3 regions of the Fretibacterium fastidiosum genome follow, and region 1 is predicted to be linked to each of the others. Evidence: riboswitches for the same ligand, from Rfam matches in the RefSeq annotation. Region 1 holds a riboswitch; each other region holds the start of a gene.
The links. A riboswitch is a leader RNA that binds a small molecule or an ion and turns the genes downstream of it on or off. The one in region 1 is predicted to bind cobalamin.

Region 2: linked by a shared signal. The riboswitch ahead of ACK28C_RS04835 (ABC transporter substrate-binding protein) and the one ahead of ACK28C_RS12060 (acetate--CoA ligase family protein) in region 1 are both predicted to bind cobalamin.
Region 3: linked by a shared signal. The riboswitch ahead of ACK28C_RS05265 (anaerobic ribonucleoside triphosphate reductase) and the one ahead of ACK28C_RS12060 (acetate--CoA ligase family protein) in region 1 are both predicted to bind cobalamin.

Annotation. Positions count from the first base shown of each region.
Region 1 covers NZ_OZ209244.1:2,695,168-2,698,441, reverse strand. The annotation lists gene ACK28C_RS12060 (acetate--CoA ligase family protein) at 1-1,355, opposite strand, end outside; cobalamin riboswitch at 1,531-1,700, opposite strand; gene ACK28C_RS12055 (Rpn family recombination-promoting nuclease/putative transposase) at 2,453-3,274, shown strand, end outside.
Region 2 covers NZ_OZ209244.1:1,095,879-1,099,152, reverse strand. The annotation lists gene ACK28C_RS04840 (AAA family ATPase) at 1-1,104, opposite strand, end outside; cobalamin riboswitch at 1,341-1,589, shown strand; gene ACK28C_RS04835 (ABC transporter substrate-binding protein) at 1,760-3,274, shown strand, end outside.
Region 3 covers NZ_OZ209244.1:1,205,694-1,208,967, reverse strand. The annotation lists gene ACK28C_RS05270 (MerR family transcriptional regulator) at 36-863, opposite strand; cobalamin riboswitch at 1,170-1,350, shown strand; gene ACK28C_RS05265 (anaerobic ribonucleoside triphosphate reductase) at 1,457-3,274, shown strand, end outside.

The sequences.
Region 1 (3,274 bases):
CGGAAGCTCTGGAAGATCGGGATGCCGGCCGTCTTCAGCCGTTCGATGAAGCTTCCGCCGTGCTGGTGGTCGATCATCCACACGGCGGCCTGAGGCTTGGGGCTCTTGGCGTAGCTCTCGATCATGGTGTCCGTCATGACGTCGCCGGCGTGTCCTACGATCATGGAGAGGGAGGTGACGATCGAGTCCAGCTCCGGGTCCTCCTGCACCGCGTCGAAGACGCTGCGGAAGTTCTCCGGCTGTTCCGATATCTGCACCGTCATGTCCACGGGGTTGCGGGACGCCCCGAAGGGCGGTATGGCCGCCTCGATGCGGGACCGGGTGTCGTGCGAGAAGACGGGGACGGAAAGGCCCACGTCGTTCAGGCAGTCGGCCATGACGATGCCCGCTCCGCCGGAGGTGGTCAGGATCGCCGAACGCCCGCCGCTCATGCGCTTTTCCGCGCCCAGCACCTGACCGATCCCGATGATGTCGTCGATGTCCTCCATCGGGATGACGCCGTACTGCGAGAAGACGGCCGACCAGACGCGATCGTCCCCGGTCAGGGCTGCCGTGTGGCTCTTGGCCGCCTCACGGGCCGAGGGCGAACGTCCGGCCTTCAACACGGCGACGGCGATGTCGCGCTCCCGCGCTTTGCGGACCAGCCGGAGGAACCCTGCGCCGTCCTCGAGGCCCTCCAGATAGAGCATCAGGAGGCGGACTTCGGGGTCATCGAGCACGTAGTCCGCGCACTCCACCGCGTCGAGGTCCGATTGGTTGCCGGTGGTGGCCACGTAGCGAAACCGCACCCCGTGCTCCAACCCCACCCCGAAGGAGGAGAACCCGAACGCCCCGCTCTGCGACACGAGCGCCACGTGCCCCGGCAGAGGCCGCGGCACCTCGTAAAGGGCCCCTGAGAAGGTCAGGGGGATCCCCTCGGCGAAGTTCGCCAGCCCCTGACAGTTCGGCCCCAGGACCCGGATGCCTCCGTCGCGGGCGATGGCGGACACCTCCTCCTGAAGCGCGCGGTCGCCCGTCTCGGAGAACCCGGACGAGTAGATCAGGGCGAAGGGGATTTTTTTGTCCGCACAGGCGCGCAGGGCGTCGGGGATCAGCTTTGCCTTGATGCTGAGGATGGCGAGGTCGATGGGCCCCTCGACCTCCGTGACGTTCCGGTGTACGGGGAGCCCCGATATGACGTCGGCCTTGGGGTTGATGGGATAGATGGCTCCGCCGTAGCCGAAGGACTGGAGGTAGCGGAGCGTCCGGCCCGTCAGGCGCTCCAGGCTCGACGAGGCTCCGACGATGGCGATGCTTTCCGGGGCGAAGAGCTTCCTCAGGGGGTGGGACAACAGGGCTTTGTTCGCTTCTTGCATGTGTAGGGTTCCTCCCGTTCGATGACGTCGGCCCCAGAGGGCCGCAAAGGGCCGCCCTCTGGCGAGGACGGCCCTGCATGACGGAGGAAGTGGCCTTTGGACGGCGTTCGCCGCCGGTGCGGGACGCCAAAGGCCATGCTTTTTCCGCATACCGGCCCGAATCCGCGCGGGGGGGCGTGCGCTCCCTGCGAAAGGCCGGTCTCCTGGCTCGCTCTCCTTACTCCGACCCCCTTCCCAGGATGAAAAACGTCCCAGTGGGCATGGTCGGCATTGCCGAGCTTACAGTGGCGGGTCCGCGCCGGTCTCTCACCGGACTTCCCGAACGCCTTTCGAGGTTCAATTTGTCTCTCCCCATAACTATACGGCAAAACACGAGATTGTCAAACGAGGCGTCCGAAATCTGAGAGGACGTGAAGCCCTCCCCTATAAGGAGAGGCAAAGACCCCCGGTTTTTCAGGCCCCCCTGAAAGGGGGGCTGGCGAGCCCCACAGGGGCGAGACTGACGGCCCGTGAGCGGTAGCGAACGGCAGCCGGAAGGCTCCCCGAAGGGGGGTGTAGGAGCAGCGAGTGTTTTTCATAAGACGCGCCTGTCTGACATTCCCCGCCAACGCCTCCACAAGGCAATCCATTGCCTTGCTTCGGCACAGCCGACCGACCGGCCGCCGCAATCCTCCCGAAAGATCGGCTTGCGTGAGGCCGGTCGTCTGGCCGACCCCTCCGGTTCGCTAACGCGAACCACCTCCCCTTTCAGGGGAGGCGAAAGCGCTCCCTCCGGCGAAAGTACCACTTACAGCGGATGGCCCCTGACGCGGGACCATCCGCTCTCTTTATTGTGCGCCTGCCGGGTGTTTCCCTGTTTTGATCGGTTTTGAGCGAGGGGCTTGTTTGCTATAATGAGGCCAGGAGCCGAAGGGATGGGGGAGGGATGCGGATTGTTGGTCAACACGCCCTACGACGACGTGTGATTGTTCGGGTCTCATTATTCCTGACTGACGGCCTGTGAGCGGTAGCGAACGGCAGCGAACGGCAGCCGGAAGGCTCCCCGAAGTGGGGAACTGACGGTCGGTGAAGAAACTCGCTGAAGGAGGGGGATGCGGGTGCCGGAGCGTGACATGACCGAGAAGCACCTGGAGGGATACAACGACGTCTTTGCGGACGTGGTGAACGTGTTGCTTTTCGATGGAAAGAGGCGGGTGAAGCCGGAGGACCTGAAGGACACGCGGGCCCGCACGTTCTACAAGACGGACGGGAAGCTCCATGAGCAGGAGCGGGACGTCTCCAAGCTGTGGGTCTCCGAGGGGGCCGTGATCTCCCTGATCGGGTTCGAGAACCAGACCGAGGCGGACTGGGACATGGCGCTTCGGGTGCTGGGGTACGAGGGGGCGGACTACCGGGGTCAGCTGTCCGCGGGTCAGGGACTGTACCCGGTGGTGACGCTGGTCCTCTACTTTGGTGATTCGCCCTGGACGGCGCCGCGGACGCTGTTCGAGAGGGTTTCGGTGGCTGAGGGGTTGAAGCCGTTTGTGAACGACTACCGGGTCAACGTCTTTGAGATTCCGCGTCTGACGGCGGAGCAGGTGGGGCAGTTCAAGAGCGACTTCAGGATCGTTGCGGACTACTTTGTACAGATGGGTCGGGACGAGGACTACGTGCCCCCGCGTCAGACGATCGAGCACGTGGATGCGGTGTTGAAGCTCATGTCTGCGCTGACGCGGGACCATCGGTTTGAGGAGACGCAGAGCGAGTTCAGGAAGGGGGAGGCGGTCACGATGTTGAGCGTTTTGGACAAGGTTGAGGCCAGAGGTATTCAGTTGGGCGAGGCCAGAGGCGAGGCCAGAGGTATCGCCACCACGGCGCGGCGGATGCTGGTGCGGGGCGTTTCGCCCGAACAGATTGCCGACTTCACCGGTCTGTCTCCT
Region 2 (3,274 bases), 1.3 Mb from region 1:
AGTAACATACAGTTTAACGTTGCTCAAATCAGCCTTATCGAGTGCCGCAGAAAGCTCATCCCTCAATTTCCAAACGAAGCTGCCTTCTTCATTTTTATCAGCGTTACGGCCCACGTAAAGAACCGTCCACCACCGTGTGGAGCCATTGTCTCTGGTGTTTGGTGAAATGCCGGTGGCTTCACAAATGCGCTTTGCCAGTCCGAATGAACCGGCGTTGTAGAAATTTTTTGTCTCACCGTATTTCATGGCAAGCTGTGTGCAGGATGCCATGCCGCCGTAGTCTTTTATGCGCTTCATGATTTCCAGTGCACTGGTGGTAAAGACGGTTTCGTCCTCGAGGAGTTTGCTCCAGTCATCGACAGTAAGGCCGGAATCATAATCGGAACCATACCATTTAACAGGCTTTGCAGCAGCGGCATCCTTTTGCGAATAATATCTGCTGATGTAAAATCCAACGTCAATGGTCAGAGTTTTCAACTCAGGATCGGAATAGCACGTCTCGGTCAATTGCGATTCGAAGAGGTTCACCAGCTCGGTATCTTCTTTTAAAGCCAGGCTGATCTCATCGTAAAGTCGTAGGAAGTTTCGGATATTATCGGCATAAGCGCCTTTTTTGAAACGGTAATTCGAGTTAAGTTCGTTGGCAACTGCTTTTGCTTCACTGAACTTGTAGATGTAGTATTTGTCCGGATAACGGAGCCACAAGTAGGTGCTGATGGAATTTTCATACTGATAATGCTGTGCGTCCTCGCTCCCGTACTCCTTCAAGAGGATGGACGAGTGCGCACTAAAAGCATCCATCCGTTCAAACACATCCTTGCTCTCATCGAACAGAGCAATGAACATGGAACGAACCTCTTCATGAGCGGACCTGGCGAAATCGACGATCATGCCCTTCGGGAAGTAATTTGCGGAAGTCAGTAAATTGAGGGTTTTGTCCAAAGACCGACTCAGCATCTCCGGAAAATCAACTGCGTTCACATCCCAATTATCCTGAAACCATTTCACGGCTTCCCATTTGTATTTCTCATTTTCCCACTGTTTTGAAACGAAGTTCCGTTTGTACTCAACCAGTATATCCTTCAGTCGAAATGGATCAAACATGGCAAACACCTCTCAAATGCTTGTCGTGCTATAGCGAAAACCAGGTGCTTTTATTATAGCGCTCCATCATCAAGGCAGGAAATTGAACCTCAACGCCGCCCGCCACTGCTTCAGGCCAGACGCCATCCCCCAAAACGGGGTGACAGGACCGTTGAGCGACAGCAGACGATCGGCGGCCTTGTTGCTTTTTTGAGGGCGTTCCATTAGAATGACGTCTTGTACAAACAGGCTGTTTGTATATGGAAATGCGTCATCGTCCTCCCTGTCCGACGCGCGATACGGTGGGGACGGTGTAGATGGAATGGGGTGAGAGTCCCCGCGCGGCCGGCACTGTAAGCGTGAACCCATGCTGAAGCGTCTCTTCGGGACGCCATGACGAACGTCAGTCACTGCGGCATCAGGCCGTGGGAAGGCAGGCATCGGGCGCTGGGGGCTCTCCCCCTGAATCGCAAGTCAGGAGACTTACGCATTTTCTCTGGAGGACGTTGGCCCCCTGCCCAGGGCGGACGTCTTGGCGCGTGAAAACGGACGCGCCGACCTTCTCGCTTGCAGAAGCGCAGAGGGCCGGCGCGTTTTTATCTCTGCGACGCGCAAAAGGTGCGGGCTTGCCGCCCGCAGGAGTTTTGCACTATTTTTGGAATTTTAGGAGGCAAACATGAAGAAAACGGTTTTTGCGGCGCTTTCCCTCGCGATGGCGCTCCTCTGCGGCACGGCCCTGGCGAAGGATGAGATCGTCCTGTCGGGCGGCGATAACGCCATGGCGGGAAAGATCGACCCCGTCCGCGGGTATGGTGTCTGGGGACCCGACATCTTTCACTGCCACCTGCTGAAACCCGGCAAGGACAACCTGCTGGAAAAGGACCTGGCAACGGATGAGAAGGTCAGCGAAGACGGGCTGAGGTACACGTATGAAATTCGCGAGGACGCGAAGTTCGCCGACGGCCACCCCCTGACAGCGGAGGACATCGTCTTCACGTTTGAGAGCACGAAGGCCGCCGCATCGGTCGCAGACCTCTCGATGTTGGAGAGCGTTCGGGCGCTCGACGACCGAACGGTGGAGTTCACGCTCTCCCGTCCATGGTCGTTCTTTCCGCACCTCCTGAGTTACGTCGGCATCGTTCCGAAGCACGCTTATAAGGAGGGCTACGGTGACATGCCGCTGGGCTCAGGCGCCTGGCGTATCGTGGACTTCCAGATCGGACAGCAGATGATTTTGGAGCCCAATCCGCACTATTACGGCAGGAAGTCCCCCTTCAAACGGGTGACGATCCTCAAGGTCGACGACGACGCCACGCTCGCTGCAGCGAAGTCGGGACAGTTGGACTTCGTCTTCATTCCGGCGGAGTTCGCGGCCACAAAACAGGAGGTGCCGGGCATGAAGCTCCTGACGCTCGACACCTTCACCTCGCTGGCGATCAACCTGCCCGTCATCCCCGAAGGGGTTGCCTCAGGAGATGAGAAGGTGGGTAACAACGTGACCTGTGACCCGGCCATCCGCCGCGCGCTGAACGTCGGCATCAGCCGTCAGCTTCTGGTCGATCAGGCGTTGAGCGGAATGGGGAAGCCCTCCTTCACCATCGGCGGAGGCTGGCTGCCCTGGGCCTCGAAGCGGACGTTCGAGGACGGACGCCTGGAGGAGGCAAAGAAGATCCTCGAGGACGCCGGCTGGGTGGATTCGGACGGCGACGGCATCCGGGAGAAGGACGGCCTGAAGGCGGAGTTCACGATCAAGGGCCGCAGCAACGACATGCCTCGTTACAACGTGGTCGTGGCGGTCGCGGAGAGCGCCAAAGCGCTTGGAATCCATATTATCCCTCAATCCGCACCCTGGGTTGAAGCGCGCCACGCCCGCGCTACGCCGACGTGCTGGGCGTTCGGCTACCCCAGCCCTTCGGACTTCTATCTGTTTTACCATTCTTCGCAGATCAACAAAGGCGTGATCGGCAATCCGCCCTCGTACTCCAACCCGGAGGTCGACGCCCTGATCGACAGGGCGCTGCGCGCCACAAGCCAGGAGGAGAGCGACAGGCTGTGGCAGCAGGCTGAAGAGCTGGCGGACGCAGACGTGCCGTTCCTGTACGTTGCCTGTCCCCAGGACAACTACCTCGTCCGCGACGGACTGACGATACCGCCGCTAGGAAGGGTCAAATCCAGAAACCAGGGCGGAGCG
Region 3 (3,274 bases), 1.4 Mb from region 1:
CGACGCGCCGCCCGACCGACGAGGCATCCGGGGCGCTAGGCCTTTCGCACCGGCCACTGCACCTCGGTGCGCAGCTCCTCCGGCGGGACCTCGTGGGGGCTGTTCAGGTAGACGTTCCGCGCACCGTCGGAGCCGGCCACGGGCTCGTAGCCGTTCTCCTCCATCCAGTGCCGCAGCGCGGTGTAGGCGCCCTCCAACTGATCGTAGGGCCCCTTGTGCAGGGTGCAGGCCATCAGGCCGCCCGGCACCGTGCGGACCTTCAGCCGGTCCGTTTCCGGGACGGGGTTCGTGAAGGACAGGCAGTACTCGACGTCGATGTCGTTCGGGTCGAACTCCTCCCCATAGTAGATGTCGAAGCACTCCCCGCCGTAGGCGCTGCCGTGCCGCTCCAGGTGGGTCCACAGCTCCGTGAAGACCCGATGACTCTCCTCCGACAGGTTCTCCATCGTGACGATGCAGCGGTGCGTCAGCGCCCGCACGGGCGCCACCTCGCGTACCGTAACTTTGTAGGACAAGAAAAACGCCTCCTTCTCCAAAGTGAGTTTTTCCAGGAGCTCCAGGTCCCTATGTCCCTTCTCCAGGCGTTCCTGGAGCACCTGACGGTGTCGGGCCAGGAAGGCGGCGATCGCGTCGGGGTCCCGCGCGCCGAGGAAGGCGCGGATATCCTCCAGAGGCACGTCCAGCTCCCTCAGTCGTCGGATGCGCAGGGCCTCCACGAACTGCCCCGCGGAGTAGTGCCGATACCCCGTCGTCTCGTCCACCCAGACGGGCTTCAGGATGCCCCTTTCGTCGTAGAAGCGCAGCGTCTTCACCGAGAGCATCGTCGCCCTGGAGAACTCCCCGATCGTCAGCAGGTTGCTCATCAAATTCCTCCTCCCTTCGCGTTTTCGCCCCTCACCCTCCGACAGGACCCATCATAGGCCCTCCAGCCGGGGGAGGGTCAAGCCTGCGGGCCAGGCGCCGTCGGCCGCCTCGTAAAGTATACTCGATCAACGGAAAGCGCACCTTCCTTCGTCAACGGGGTGTTCCATCAGCGACGGGGCTGGTGCGTGCACATTGGGGACGACTGGAGCCTCACAGCGGCGGCCACGCGAGCCGGGACGGTGGACGGCGAATCCACTTCCAAATTCGGAGGGCGTTCGGCTGGTGTATAATGAGGCTGCATTTTTCAAAAGAAGATGGGCACGGGTTCCGGCGTGTGCGCCGGGCAAAAGGGAAGCAGGTGCGAATCCTGAACGGTCCCGCCGCTGTGAACGGGGAGGCCCCTCGAAAGTCCACTGGAGCGATCCGGAAAGGACGAGGCGCCGATGATCCCAAGTCAGAAGACCTGCCTGGGCCCATGAACGCGAACTCCTGCGGACGACGGGAGGGGCGCGCGGCCCTTTCGCGTCCAGGCGCGAGCGCCTGCCCCCTCCACCTCCCGGAGGGGGCGCTCTTTTTAAGGAGGCAGGGAAAGATGTTCGCCAGGATCAGAAAGCGGGATGGGCGCGAGGTGCCCTTCAACGCTGAGAAGATAGCCGGGGCCATCGGACGGGCCCTGGCGGCGGTGGGGGAGCCTGGAACGGAGGCCATGCCGCTGACGGAGCGCGTCGTGGCCCACATGGAGCAGAAGCTTCAGGGCGGCGTGCCCCAGGTGGAGGAGATTCAGGACATCGTGGAGGAGGTGCTGATCGAGTCCGGACGCGCGAGAGCGGCCAAGGCCTACATCCTCTATCGCGCGTCCCGAAGCCGCGCGCGGGAGATGAAGAGCCACCTGATGAACGTCTACGAGGCGCTGACGTTCCGGGACGCGCAGGACAGCGACCTGAAGCGTGAGAACGCCAACATCGACGGCGACACGGCCATGGGGACGATGCTGCGCTACGGCTCCGAGGGAGCGAAGCACTTCAACGAGATCTTCATCCTGAGGCCGGAGCACGCCGAAGCGCACCACAGCGGGGACGTTCACATCCACGACATGGACTTCCTGACCCTGACGACGACCTGCTGTCAGATCGGCCTGAAGCGGCTCTTCAAGGGAGGATTTGGCACGGGGCACGGCACGCTGCGGGAGCCCTCCGGCATCCGAAGCGCCGCGGCGTTGGCCTGCATCGCGCTTCAGGCGAACCAGAACGACCAGCATGGCGGACAGAGCATCCCCGCCTTCGACTGCGACATGGCACCCTACGTGGCGCGCACCTTCGCCAGGGCCTACCGCCGGAACCTCCTGCGCGCCCTGAGCCTTCTCGCCGGGGAAGCCGCAGAGGACGGGGCGGTCGCTGCCCTCGACGGCCTGGAGGGCGGCCCCATCCGCATGGGGGCGACCGACGAGCGTCAGTCGCGGGAACGGGAGGCGCTCCTGAAGCTTGGGGTGCCGCAGGAGGCGGTGGAGCGCGCCCAGGAGGCGGCGCTTCGAGAGGCGCGGCAGGACGTGGAGCGCGAGACGTATCAGGCCATGGAGGCGCTGGTCCACAACCTGAACACCATGCACAGCAGGGCGGGGGCGCAGGTGCCCTTCAGCTCGCTGAACTACGGCACGGACACCTCGCCGGAGGGCCGCATGGTGACGCGGAACCTGCTCCTGGCGACGGAGGCCGGCCTGGGGCACGGCGAGACGCCCATCTTTCCCGTCAGCATCTTCAAGGTGAAGGAGGGGGTGAACTTCAACCCGGAGGACCCGAACGGCGACCTGTTTCAGCTGGCCTGCCGCGTCAGCGCAAAACGCCTGTTCCCCAACTTCGCCTTCATCGACGCGCCCTTCAACCTGAGCTACTACCGGCCGGGGAACCCGGACACGGAGATCGCCTACATGGGGTGCCGCACGCGCGTCATCGGGAACGTGGCGGACCGGGACCGGGAGACGGTGACGGGGCGGGGCAACCTGAGCTTCACCAGCCTCAACCTGCCGCGGCTCGCGATCCTGAGCGAGGGGGACCTCGATGAGTTCTACCGGCGGCTCGACGCCATGGCAGACCTCGTGGTCCAGCAGCTTCTGGACCGGTTGGAGATCCAGTCGCGCAAGCGGGTGAAGAACTTCCCCTTCCTGATGGGACAGGGCGTGTGGCTGGACTCGGAGACGCTGGGCTGGAACGACGAGGTGCGCCCCGTGCTGAGGCATGGGACGCTCTCCCTGGGCTTCATCGGCCTGGCGGAGTGCCTCAAGAGCCTGACGGGCGCCCACCACGGCGAGGACCCCAGGGCTCAGGAGCTTGGGCTTGAGATCGTCCGGCGCCTGCGCCGGCGCATGGATGCGGCCTCGGAGGCAAACGGGCTGAACTTCACGCTGCTGGCGACG